3 regions of the Rhizobium sp. Root1204 genome follow, and region 3 is predicted to be linked to each of the others. Evidence: predicted binding sites of a transcription regulator. Region 3 holds the regulator's gene; each other region holds the start of a gene.
The links. Region 3 encodes LexA, which represses DNA repair genes until DNA is damaged. Its sites were predicted from a motif close to TGTTCNNNNTGTGTTCNG; they were not measured.

Region 1 (4,060 bases), on a different contig from region 3:
CTGCCAGTCTTTTGACAGGTCAACCTCGGCCGGAAGGCTTTAGCGTAAAGGCACTTGATCCCTCAACGTTCAACCCACTCCGATTGACGGCTTGATATCACCCGTTGCGGGTACCCTCCACTCCACCGCGGGATGAGACATCGCCTGCCTCCCGAAGGAGGCCGCACGAGCAATGTCCGAGCGAAACCGCGCCATTTCTTCCAGCCTGCGTCCCTCATCCGGGATGCGCAGGAGATAGGCCGGATGCACGGTGACAAGCAGCAACTGCCCGTGGCTAAGCTGCAGCATCTCGCCGCGCAAATCGGCCAGACGCTGCCGGCTATCGGTCAGCGCCATCAGTGCCGTTGACCCCATTGCCACCACCAGCTTCGGCTTGATCAGTGCCAGTTCCCGCGTCAGCCACCATTTGCAGTGCTGCACTTCCCCGACATTCGGCTTCTGATGGATGCGGCGCTTGCCGCGCGGCTCATATTTGAAATGCTTGACGGCATTGGTGACATAGGTCTCCTTGCGATCCAACCCTGCTTCCTGAGCAGCTGTATTGAACACCGCGCCCGCTGGGCCGACGAAGGGCCGCCCGGCCAGATCCTCCTGATCGCCCGGCTGTTCGCCAACGATCATGATCCTGGCATCCTGCGGTCCTTCGCCAAAAACCGTCTGCGTCGCACTGCAATGCAGGGGACAGCGCGTGCAATGGCGTGCCTCCTCGCGAAGCTCCTCAAGCGTCCCTGCCGACGCCTGCACGATGTCCGGCTCGGCTCGGGCGAGGGCCTGCAGCCGTTGGTGAAACAGCGGGGCTTCGCTCGCTGCCCGTTCGGCCATGGCAACGACGCTCGCCTCGGCTCCGGCAATCAAGCCCGGGATGAGTTCCGCCTCCGGCAGGTTCTTCCAGTATTTCTTCGGCATCTCCGTCATCATCATCTTCACCTTCAGACGGGCCGGGTTGAAGATGTTGGAAAAATAGGTTTGCCATAGCCTATCGGTGCTATCCACCAGCATCGGATTTGCCGCGGGTTCCGTTGAAATCGTCAAGGCGTCGCCATCCCAGGCCGCCGTCCCTTTCGGCGTGGCGATGATCCAGTCCATGTCGGTAAAACGGCGCTGGAAGAACGGCGCGGCGCGCGCAACGATATGATGATCGGGCTCGAACCAGGCCAGAAAACGCCGGCGCGCATATCCCTGCTCGGCATCGATCTCCTTGAAGCGGACGAAGGCCGTCATCTTGTGGCAATCGCGCCGCACGGATTTTTCCATCGCATGCAGCTGGGCCACGTCGGCATCGGAGAGCACCTGCAGAAGCGTGCGCTCACGCTGCAGCCGAAAAAGAATCCGGTAGAGAAGCTGGAAACGCAGGGGATCGCTGTGGCAGATCACAGCTTGTGCCAATGACAAAAACGCCTTTGGGACAGTCACGGCCGGCACGGACGCTGCAGCGGTATTAGGCGCCTGCGGTGCTTCGGCAGCAGGTCCGAACAGATCGTCCACCGCACCGTTCCTGCAACGCCAGTCAATCATTCGCGGCTCTGTGCGGGCAAGCAGCAGAGTTCGGGCAGCCTCCCGCCACTCCGTCAAATCTCCCCGGCCCTCCAACGTAACCGTTACCATCACAAAAGCGCCAGCTGTTCGGGTTTGGGCTCGAACATGGCCCGCAGATCAGAGCGATCGATCAGCCGATGCGGTGTCCAGCCCTCGGTGACGACGAAGGACTGCACTTTCTTGATCGAGACGTGCAGGCGCGCCAGATCCTCCAACCGCAAACGGCGGTGTCGCCGGGCAGACAGAATGCCGCTGACGGCCTTTGTTCCCAACCCCGGCACCCGCAGCAGCATCTCGCGTTCCGCCGTGTTGATATTCACCGGAAAACGATGGCGATTGGCCAGGGCCCAGGCGAGCTTCGGGTCCAGTTTAAGGTCCAGCATACCATCCGGCTGGTTCTCGGTAATTTCCTCGATGCCGAAACCGTAGAAGCGATAGAGCCAATCGGCTTGGTAGAGCCGGTGTTCGCGCATCAAGGGCGGTTTGATCAAAGGCAGATTTTTCGAGGCGTCGGGGATGGGGCTAAAGGCAGAATAATACACCCGGCGCAGTCCGTAGCTGCCATAGAGCCGTGCGCTGGTGCCAAGTATGCCCTTGTCATTGGTTTGATCAGCCCCGACAATCATCTGCGTGCTCTGGCCCGCCGGTACGAAACGCTTACGCCGCTTCGTCTGCAGTGTCGGCTCGCCGGCAGCCTCGATCTTCAGCCTGAGTTCACCCATCGATTTACGGATGTTGGCCGGCCGCTTTTCCGGCGCCAGCCGGGTCAGCGCAGAATCAGTCGGCAACTCGATGTTGATAGAGAGACGATCGGCATAAAGTCCGGCCTGCTCGATCAACAGTGGCGAGGCCTCCGGGATCGACTTCAGATGAATATAGCCACCGAATTTGTGGGTGACACGCAATTCCCGTGCGATGCGGACCATTTCCTCCATCGTGTAATCCGACGAGCGGATGATCCCCGACGAAAGAAAAAGGCCTTCGATATAATTGCGCCGGTAGAATTCCAGTGTCAGCCAGATGACCTCCTCGACGCTGAAGCGTGCCCGCTCGACATTGCTGGACGACCGGTTGATGCAATAGGCACAATCGTAGATGCAGAAATTCGTCATCAGGATCTTGAGCAGCGAAATGCAACGTCCATCCGGCGCATAAGCGTGGCAAATGCCTGACCCTTCGGTCGATCCCAAGCCGCCGGACTTGGACGAATCCCGCTTCACCGTCCCGCTTGAGGCGCAAGACGCATCGTATTTGGCGGCATCGGAAAGGATGGCCAAGCGTTCATTCAGCGATTTCTTCATATTGTTCATGATATGTTCTTTTCCGATCTTCGTCAACGTGAGGAACCCGAAAGATCGGAACGATTGGCGGAGGCGGCCGTTGTAGGCACGAACCCTCTCAAATCTTGAAGAAGGAGATGGCCTCATGCCGTTCATCGACAAATCCAAAATCCTCATTCTTGCCACCCATGGCTATGAACGCTCCGAACTGCGCGTGCCGCTGGACGAGCTGAAAAACCGTGGCGCGAGCGTCAAGATCGCTTCTCTCGACAACGATCCTATTAAGAGCTGGGACAAGAAAGACTGGGGCGACACGGTGAATGTCGACCTCCTTGCCAGGGATGTGAATATCGACGATTTCGATGCACTTGTTCTGCCCGGCGGCCAGATGAACCCTGACATTCTGCGTCACGATACGGATGCGATGCGCGTTGTCAGGGAATTCGTCGCGTCCGGCAAGGCTGTCGCAGCCATCTGCCATGCGCCTTGGCTGCTCATCGAGGCCGATGCGGTGCGTGGTCGCAAGATGACGTCCTATATCTCGATCAAGACCGACATGAAGAATGCCGGGGCGATCTGGTCGGATGAGGCTGTCGTGACCGATAAGGGCATCATCACTTCGCGCAATCCAGGCGATCTGCAACCATTCATCGCCAAGATCGTTGAGGAGGTCGAAGAGGGCCGCCATGAGCGCCGTGCCGCCTGATCCCGCCGCAGGAAAGGAAAAACAATGGCCGATCTTTCAAAGACCAAAAATGATCCGTTACAACAGCTGTGGGACGTGGCTGGCGATATCCATGCCGGGATGCTGGGCGTCGAGGGCTCCAAGCAGCATATGCAGCCGATGGCACCTTTCATCGAAAAGGAAACCAATTCAATCTGGTTCTATTCCAGGGCCGATAGCGATCTCGTCAAGGCAGTGCGTACCGGCGACCGGGCGCATTTCTGCATCATCAGCAAGGACCATGACTATCACGCCTGCCTCGCCGGCATGATCGACGAGGTGGAATCCCGGACGCATATCGAAAAATTCTGGTCGCCGATGGTGGGCGCCTGGTTCGAGAACGGTAAAGACGATCCATCCCTGACGATGCTTCAGTTGAAGCTCGATGACGTGGCAATCTGGGCCTCTTCGAACAGCACGCTGCGCTTCGGATGGGAAATGGCCAAGGCCAATCTGACAGGCAAGGAGCCGGATCTCGGCGTCCATACCCAGATATCACTGCCACACTGACCCCTCATCG
Region 2 (4,060 bases), on a different contig from region 3:
GCCGAGCAGATAGAGGCTGGCGGTCATATCCGGCAGGACGGGATCGAAAATCTCCGACCCGGTGCCGTCGCCGATATACAGCAGGACAGCGCAAAACAGCGCGCCCCAGACGCCGGCGTGAAACTGCATCGACCATGGGTCCTCGTTCTGCGCCACCATGCGGGTGACCAGCAGGAACACAGCAAGCCCGAAGGCCGAGACAACCGGCAAGAGCGCAATCCAGCCGACTTCCTGCATGCTTGGCTGGATCACCAGAAGCGCGCCGAAAAAGCCGACGCCGCAGGCGGTATACCGCCGCCAGCCGATGGTTTCCTTGAGGAAGATGCTGCCGAGGATGGTCAGGATGATCGGTTCGACGAAGAAGATGGCGATGGCATCCGCCACTTCCATCGCCTTCAGCGTGGTGATGAAGGACAGCATTGTGACGACGAGCAGTCCGCCGCGCAGCATATGCAGTCCGGTTTTCTTCCAGGTGAGATCGAACAATGTACCGCGGACGATGACGATCGGCAGGATGAAGATCATCTGCAGGACGAAACGCACGGCGGTGATTTCTGCGGAGGGAACGGTGGTGATTGCGAGTTTTGCAAAAATATCGATCAGCGGCGAGATCAGCACCGCGATGACCATCAGGCTGAGGCCGAAGGAAACGTCGTTGCTGCGTGTTGCCGGGTTTGCGGGAATACCGGTCATGCCAGGTCTTTGCTCATTTCCGTTGCTCCGCGACGGAAAGACACCAGCCGGCAAAATCCCGCATGGCACCATCGCGCTCAATTTCGTTCAAGGTTTCATGGCGCATGGTGGGGTAGACCACTGTCGTCACGTGCTTCAACGCTACCTTTTTCATGCGCTCAGCCAGCCACGAGATTTCCCGGCCGCCATTGGTGGCCGGATCCTGGCCGCCACCGACAAGATGGATCGGCAGGTCCTGCGGCAACCGCTGCAGCCGGTCCGGCTCTGCCCCGGCGAAAGTCAGCTTGAATAGATCGATCCACATCGAAACGCTGGCATCGAAACCACAGAGCGGATCAGCGATGTATTTTGCCACTTCTACCGGGTCATGCGACAGCCAGTCATAATCGGTTTTGCGATTGGGGATGGATTTGGCCCAGGTGCCAAATGTCAGCTTCGACAACAGCGTGCTCGGCACATCGGAGCCTTTCAGCATCTTTTCGATGGCAAGCAGGGCCTGCGCTGCGCGGCCGGCAAGGCCTGGATTGAAATTGGAATTCCAGACAGCCAGCCCATCATAAAGAGCAGGGTCTTCCTCTGCGGCATTCAGCGCGATCAGGCCACCCATGGAATGGCCAAATAGGATGACGGGAAGGCCAGGGTGACGGATTGCGGCCATCGCGCGCATTGCCCGGACGTCCTCGACAACCTTGGTTGTTCCTTGCGACTGGGCATAGCGGCCAAGCGGTGCATCGGCGGCTTTGGTTGCGCCGTGACCGCGATGATCGTGCGCATAGACGTTAAAACCGTGGGTGGCCATGGCTTCGGCCAAACGGGCATAGCGGGCGGAATGTTCGGCCAGTCCGTGGCTGATAAGCAGTACGCCTTTATGCGGGCCGCTGGCAGGCCAATGGCGCCAGGCGAGGGCGGCTCCACTTGGGCTTTGCAACGTTTCGACCGTGGCGAACACCCGTTAGATCCTCCCAGGCGAAATTCTGCGCTTGATCTTTATCAACTTGATTTAACAGCCAAAGGCAACCGGCGCTTGGTGCTTGTTTGACATCAGGTCAGGAAAAATCGGCCACACATGGATTTCTGGTTGCAATTTTCCCGTTTTAATCGCTAAATGATCTTGTTTTGTTCTTGTTGGCGGAGGCCCATATGCCGGGAAATGTGAGGACTGTCTTCGTGCCGTTTCTGCATCGTCTGGGGATGATCCTGGTCGCTGTGCTGTTTGTGCCGCCGGTCTTTGCGGCGGAGGAGGCCGCGTCCGTGAAAGGTAAGACCGAGTACATTTTCGCCATCAGCTGGCAGCCGGGATTTTGCGAAACCCGGCCAAACCGCAAGGAATGCGCCGGCCAGACCTCGGAGCGTTATGACGCAACCCATTTCTCCCTGCACGGCCTTTGGCCGGTGAAGAAGAGCTATTGCGGCGTTTCTGCGGATATCAAAGCGCGCGACCGCAAGGGCGACTGGCTGGACCTGCCGCAACTGGCGATGGCGGAGGAGACGGCCGCGAAGCTGATGGTGGCCATGCCGGGAACGCAATCAGGCCTCGACCGGCATCAGTGGCTGCGCAGTGGCACGTGCCATGGTAGCACCGCGCAGGACTATTTTTCGGTGCAGCTTCGTCTTCTCGAGGAAATCAACGGCTCGGCGGTGCGCGCCCTGTTTGCGGCCCGGCTTGGTCAGGACGTCACGGAACGCGAGGTCAAACAGGCCTTTGACGAGAGCTTTGGCAAGGGATCGGGTGATCGTGTCCGGATGCGGTGTGAGAAGGCCGGTGCGCGCAGCGTTGTCACCGGGCTGACGATCGGCTTGGCGGGCGATGTTTCAGCCATGTCCGGCCTTTCAACTCTGATCCTTGCGGCCGCCGATACCGATTTCAAATGTGCAAAAGGCGCCGTCGATACGGCCGGCATTGAGTGAATGGCGTGGCTAAAGCCGGTTTCTTCATTGCTCCGCCGGGATAATTCGCCTACATAGCGGGCAAAATCCCATTCCGTCGGAGCAGTCTCTCTATGGCACGTCAATTCATTTATCATATGTCCGGGCTGAACAAGTCCTACGGCACCAAGAAGGTGCTGGAGAATGTTAATCTGTCGTTCTATCCGGACGCCAAGATCGGTATTCTCGGCCCGAACGGTGCCGGTAAGTCGACCGTACTGCGCATCATGGCCGGTCTCGACAAGGAATATACCGGCGAAGCCTGGGTCGCCCAGGGCGCGACGGTGGGTTACCTGGCGCAGGAGCCGCAGCTCGACCCGAACAAGACGGCGATGGAAAACGTCATGGAAGGGGTGGCCGACAAGACCGCCATCCTCGAGCGTTACAACGAACTGATGATGAACTATTCCGACGAGACGGCGGAAGAGGGGGCAAAGCTCCAGGATATCATCGACGGCCAGAATCTGTGGGACCTCGAAAGTCAGGTCGAGATGGCGATGGAAGCCTTGCGTTGCCCGCCCGGCGATGCCGACGTGACCAACCTTTCGGGTGGTGAGCGCCGCCGCCTCGCCTTGTGCAAGCTGCTGCTCTCCAAGCCGGACCTGCTGCTTCTCGACGAACCAACCAACCATCTCGACGCAGAAACCATCGGCTGGCTGGAAAACCATCTGCGCCAGTATCCCGGCGCCGTGATGATGATCACCCACGACCGTTACTTCCTTGACAACGTCACGGGCTGGATCCTCGAGCTCGACCGTGGCCGCAGCATTCCCTACGAAGGCAACTACTCGGCCTACCTGCTGGCCAAGGCCAAGCGCATGGCGCAGGAGAACCGCGAAGACGCCTCCCGCCAGAAGGCGATCAGCCGCGAGCAGGAATGGATTGCGTCCAGCCCGAAGGCCCGCCAGTCGAAGTCGAAGGCCCGCATCAAGGCCTATGACGAGTTGGTCGAAGCAGCTGACAAGATGCGTCTTGGCGATGCGCAGATCATCATTCCGATCGGCGAACGCCTCGGCCAGGTGGTTATCGAAGCCGAAAACATCACCAAGGGTTATGGCGATCGCGTCTTGATCGACGACCTGTCGATCAAGCTGCCGCCAGGTGGCATCGTTGGTGTCATCGGCCCGAACGGTGCTGGTAAGACGACGCTGTTCCGGATGATCACTGGCCAGGAAAAGCCGGATAGCGGTACGTTCCGCGTCGGTGATTCCGTCAAGCTCGGTTATGTCGATCAGAGCCGCGATGCACTTGATGGCAACAAGACCGTCTGGGAAGAAATTTCCGGCGGTGCCGAAGTCATCAAGCTCGGCAAGCTGGAAATGAACTCGCGCGCCTATTGCGGCGCCTTCAACTTCAAGGGCACCGACCAGCAGCAGAAGGTCGGCAATCTCTCCGGCGGTCAGCGCAACCGCGTTCACCTTGCCAAGATGCTGAAGGCCGG
Region 3 (4,060 bases):
CTTTGGGGATGAACAAGCCGGTGTGCGAGGAGCCGAAAACGAGATTGCGGCGTCCCGGTCAAAGCGCCACGTCCCTGCCCTGTTGCCGGGCGCATTCTCACGAAGGTGACGGGCGACGGATTCGTGAATTGGTGCGCAAGTGCTGCCGTCGGCTGTTCGATTGATGAAGCGCCAAAGCCCTTAGCGAAACGGCACTGTTTCTAACGCCTTGCCAACGCGGGCCGTTGCAGCAGCCGGCCCTTTTCCCTAACGATGCCAATCGTTCAGCTCTTGGCTGGAGCGATCCGCATTATCTGTCCACGTCTCAATTGACGCGCGGGCAACCCTGGCGGTTTGCAAGTTTCAAGACAGTGTATTCGCCACGGCGTCCAATGCCGTCAACGACAACAAGGCGCCGGTTTATCGAGCGGATGCCGGGATCACGCATTCCGTACTGATAGGCACGGCGGATTGCCTGCCGTTCACTGCAATTGCTGCGCGGACGATACTCATTATTGTATCGCCGGTCTCTGTATTCAACTGCGGGACTGTCGCGTCCGATGTATATGTCCAAGGATTGGGCCAACGATGCTGGTGCCTGAACAGTCGAAATGACTGTGGCCATCAATGCCACGACCAAAACTTTTGTAAAAACGGTTCTCACATTGGCCTCCTGGGTTCCGTCCACGAATAGAGCCGATAGGTCAACGAAATCCTACTAAATAGGTTCCAAAAATAGGGTGCGATAGGGGAACGGCAACATTTGCCGATGCGCAAGCCGCATTGAAAATTCATAGGCTTACAGCCCGTTAATCGGGCGTATTGAAGGAAAAATCATGTCCCTTATTTCCGCCGCTACTCATGATTTAGAGTGCTCCGGTCGGTTCATGAGGTCGCTAAGGCATTATCTTTCAGGGGGCAAAACTATCGTCGCGCCGGACGGTGACAGGTTTGCAGCCATGTCTACAAATCACGCAATCTTCCCCACTCCTTTAAGCTGCCATAGCTGAAGTGATATCAGATCAATGATAACGGCGGATCAGCCCGACGAGTTTTCCCTGTATCTTGACCCGGTCCGGTCCAAAAATCCGCGTCTCATATGCAGGGTTGGCGGCTTCCAGCGCGATCGAGGCGCCTTTGCGGCGAAACCGCTTCAATGTCGCTTCCTCGTCATCAACCAGGGCGACGATGATTTCACCGGGGCTGGCACTGTTCGTATTGCGGATGATGACCGTGTCGCCGTCGAGAATGCCCGCCTCGATCATCGAATCACCGCGCACTTCAAGTGCGTAGTGCTCACCGGTCCCAACCATCTCGAGCGGCACGGAAATATCATGCGTATTGTTCTGAATCGCGGAGATCGGTACGCCGGCGGCGATCCTGCCCATGACAGGTATGGAGACGGTATCGTTGTTTGCGGCGGCCTTGACGGGTGCGGCAGGTGCCGGTTGTGTACCAAGACTGCCCTGGATGACGCTCGGTGAAAAGCCGCGCTTTGGCTGAAGGCTCGTGGTATAGGCTTCTGGTAACTTGATCACTTCCAGCGCCCTCGCCCGGTTGGGCAGACGCCGGATGAAGCCTCGCTCCTCAAGCGCTGTAATCAGCCGATGAATGCCGGATTTCGACGCAAGATCCAGTGCATCCTTCATCTCGTCGAACGATGGCGGTACGCCCGATTCCTTCATTCTTTCGTGAATGAACAGAAGCAGTTCCTGTTGCTTGCGGGTCAGCATGAACGATCACTCCAGAATCTAGAAACAAATCAAGAACGAACACTATCTGTTCCATATGTGTTCCGCAAGTCCCTAAAATTCGTGAGTGTTTTCAACGCAACAGAAAATCGTGCTGCATAGCGGCTCCTTTCCACTCAGCATTCCGCCTGCCATTCATCGCGGGAAGCTATCTGTTGGAACCTTTGCGCCGCCGGTACCGTTTCGGTTTATCTCGAAACAATGCGATGGACGGCCTGCTCCGGATGCCGTCCGAGGAGGCTTTGATGGCGAAATACACCGATGAGCGCGCTTCCGATGCCGATATGCAGAAAACCGTGGAATTGAGCGGCGTGCAGGCCCGTCAAGGCTTTTTGGGCCGGCCGGTGCTGATGGTACTCATCTGCGGCGTGGTCCTTGCAATGCTCGCCTGGGCCGGTGCGGAAGTGTTTGGCGAAAGCACAGACAACGACGCTGCGACCAAGGTTGAGGAAAAGCTGCCTGCCCCGAACAATGGCGCTCCGGCCACGCAGGAAACTCCGGTCGATCCGGCGCAAATGGCACCTGCGGACAAGGACCCGACGCCACAGACAGGCTCAGGCGGATAAGCGGATCGGATCCGGCGCAAGCCTCTGCCGAATCGGGAGAAGGGCTTACGTCCAGCTTCCTAGCTGGAAGCAGGCCATTTGCGCGCCCACCAGACCGAAAGCCGCCGCCTCTTTCGCCGGACGAAGGCAAGGTCGTGCGACAGGACGAGAAGACCAAGGGGAATCATCCAGAAACCGAGAACCGGGAGAAAACCCAAAATACCGCCAAAGATCAGCGCGGCACCGATGGAAATGCGCAAAAGGCGCGATTGCGGCAGCCGCATACGCCACGTGCCGATGATGAGTTCGTGGGCGCGGGCATCGATGCCGAATTTTTTTGTTTTCCGCTGTTCTGCCATCAAATTCCACCTGCCAAATGTCCGGCCACCCGCCATCGCCTGCGAACGCTGCAATCCTGCGGGTTTATCCCCGGCAAATCAACGGAGCGCTTTCAACTCTCACATGGGGAGTTGTCCACAATCAGACAAGATTGTGCATTTTTTTTGAAAAACCGCTTGGCAAATCGGAAAAGCATTTGTATTAGCAGCCTCACTTCTGCAGCACACACCGCCGCAGATTATCCCTGGTAGCTCAGCGGTAGAGCATTCGACTGTTAATCGACAGGTCGCCGGTTCGAATCCGGCCCGGGGAGCCAATTTCCAAAGGCCTTGCTGAAAAAGCAAGGCCTTTTTGGTTTCTGGCGTACCCTCTGCGCCCGCCTTCATGTTCTACCGGTAACCGCTCGCGTCCGCCGGTTTTCCGGCATCCTGCACCTCGGTCATGTAGCGCCAGCAGTCCGGCCGCGATCCGTCGAGATCGGTAAAGCCGTAAATCTTGGCGAGATCGCCGCTTGAGGTCGATTGCCCGTTGAGGCGTCCCCGCTCCGGATCCGCAGCCAGGGATGAAACGGCGCGGCCGGTAAAGCGTGGGGTTTCGGAAATCACGAAATGCGGCTGGGCCTTTATCGCCTCCACCCAGTTTTCCTCGCGCACACCAAAGATGTCGAGCATCATTTCAGAACGCATCCAGCCTGGAGAGATTGCCACCGATGTCGCTGCATGCGGCGCCAGATCCTGCGCGTGTGCCCACGCCATGCGAATGACACTGGTCTTGGCGAGATCGTAGAACGGGCTGAGCCGGTAGTGGGTGGCATTGTATTGCGCCGTGCCATCGGTCATCTCGACCAGCAAGCCACCAGGATTCTCGATCATCAATGGCAATGCGTAATGGGCGGTGACCAGATGGGTATCGATCGCCAACCGCAAGAGTTTCAGGCCATTTTCAAGCGAGTGTTCCCAGACCGGCTTGTTCCATTCGGTCAAATACTCGCCGCCCCAGATATCGTTGACGAGGATATCGAGCCGCTTTTCGTCGCGGCGGACGCGGGCGATCAGCGCCTCGACTTCGGCGTGGATGAGATGATCCACCCGCACGGCAATGCCTTTACCACCAGCCTGTGTCACAAGTTCAGCGGTTTCTTCGATCGTTTCCGGGCGGCCATAGTCCGATTGCCGGGTTCGTGTCGTGCGGCCGGTCACGTAGACGGTTGCGCCCGCTGCCCCCAGTTCCACGGCGATGCCACGGCCAGCACCACGCGTCCCGCCGGCCACAAGTGCGATTTTCCCTTGCAGGTTGCTTACCACGGTATTGTCCTCCTCGTTTAGAATTGATAATAACCGAACGTTCGTTCATAAATAAAATGAACGCAAGGGGAAAATAATGCCGCGGCCACGCACGTTATCCGACGAGCACCTGCTTGATCTGGTGCTGACGCTGATCCACGCA

Region 1: a site for LexA is predicted at 2,840-2,857, ahead of ASC96_RS08440 (putative DNA modification/repair radical SAM protein). Genes of this name have one in related genera too.
Region 2: a site for LexA is predicted at 1,800-1,817, ahead of ASC96_RS30020 (ribonuclease). Genes of this name have one in related genera too.

The regions. Positions count from the first base shown of each region.
Region 1 covers NZ_LMCZ01000006.1:181,893-185,952, reverse strand. Annotated here, with positions in the region: gene ASC96_RS08450 (FAD-binding oxidoreductase) at 1-95, shown strand, start outside; gene ASC96_RS08445 (UdgX family uracil-DNA binding protein) at 70-1,605, opposite strand; gene ASC96_RS08440 (putative DNA modification/repair radical SAM protein) at 1,605-2,837, opposite strand; gene ASC96_RS08435 (type 1 glutamine amidotransferase domain-containing protein) at 2,962-3,522, shown strand; gene ASC96_RS08430 (pyridoxamine 5'-phosphate oxidase family protein) at 3,547-4,050, shown strand.
Region 2 covers NZ_LMCZ01000043.1:136,145-140,204, forward strand. Annotated here, with positions in the region: gene ASC96_RS30010 (DMT family transporter) at 1-693, opposite strand, end outside; gene ASC96_RS30015 (alpha/beta hydrolase) at 707-1,642, opposite strand; gene ASC96_RS30020 (ribonuclease) at 1,834-2,601, shown strand; gene ettA (energy-dependent translational throttle protein EttA) at 2,694-4,060, shown strand, end outside.
Region 3 covers NZ_LMCZ01000034.1:396,220-400,279, forward strand. Annotated here, with positions in the region: gene lexA (transcriptional repressor LexA) at 1,002-1,712, opposite strand; gene ASC96_RS23205 (hypothetical protein) at 1,976-2,296, shown strand; gene ASC96_RS34095 (hypothetical protein) at 2,356-2,634, opposite strand; tRNA gene ASC96_RS23215 (tRNA-Asn) at 2,856-2,930, shown strand; gene ASC96_RS23220 (SDR family oxidoreductase) at 3,004-3,918, opposite strand; gene ASC96_RS23225 (TetR family transcriptional regulator) at 3,995-4,060, shown strand, end outside.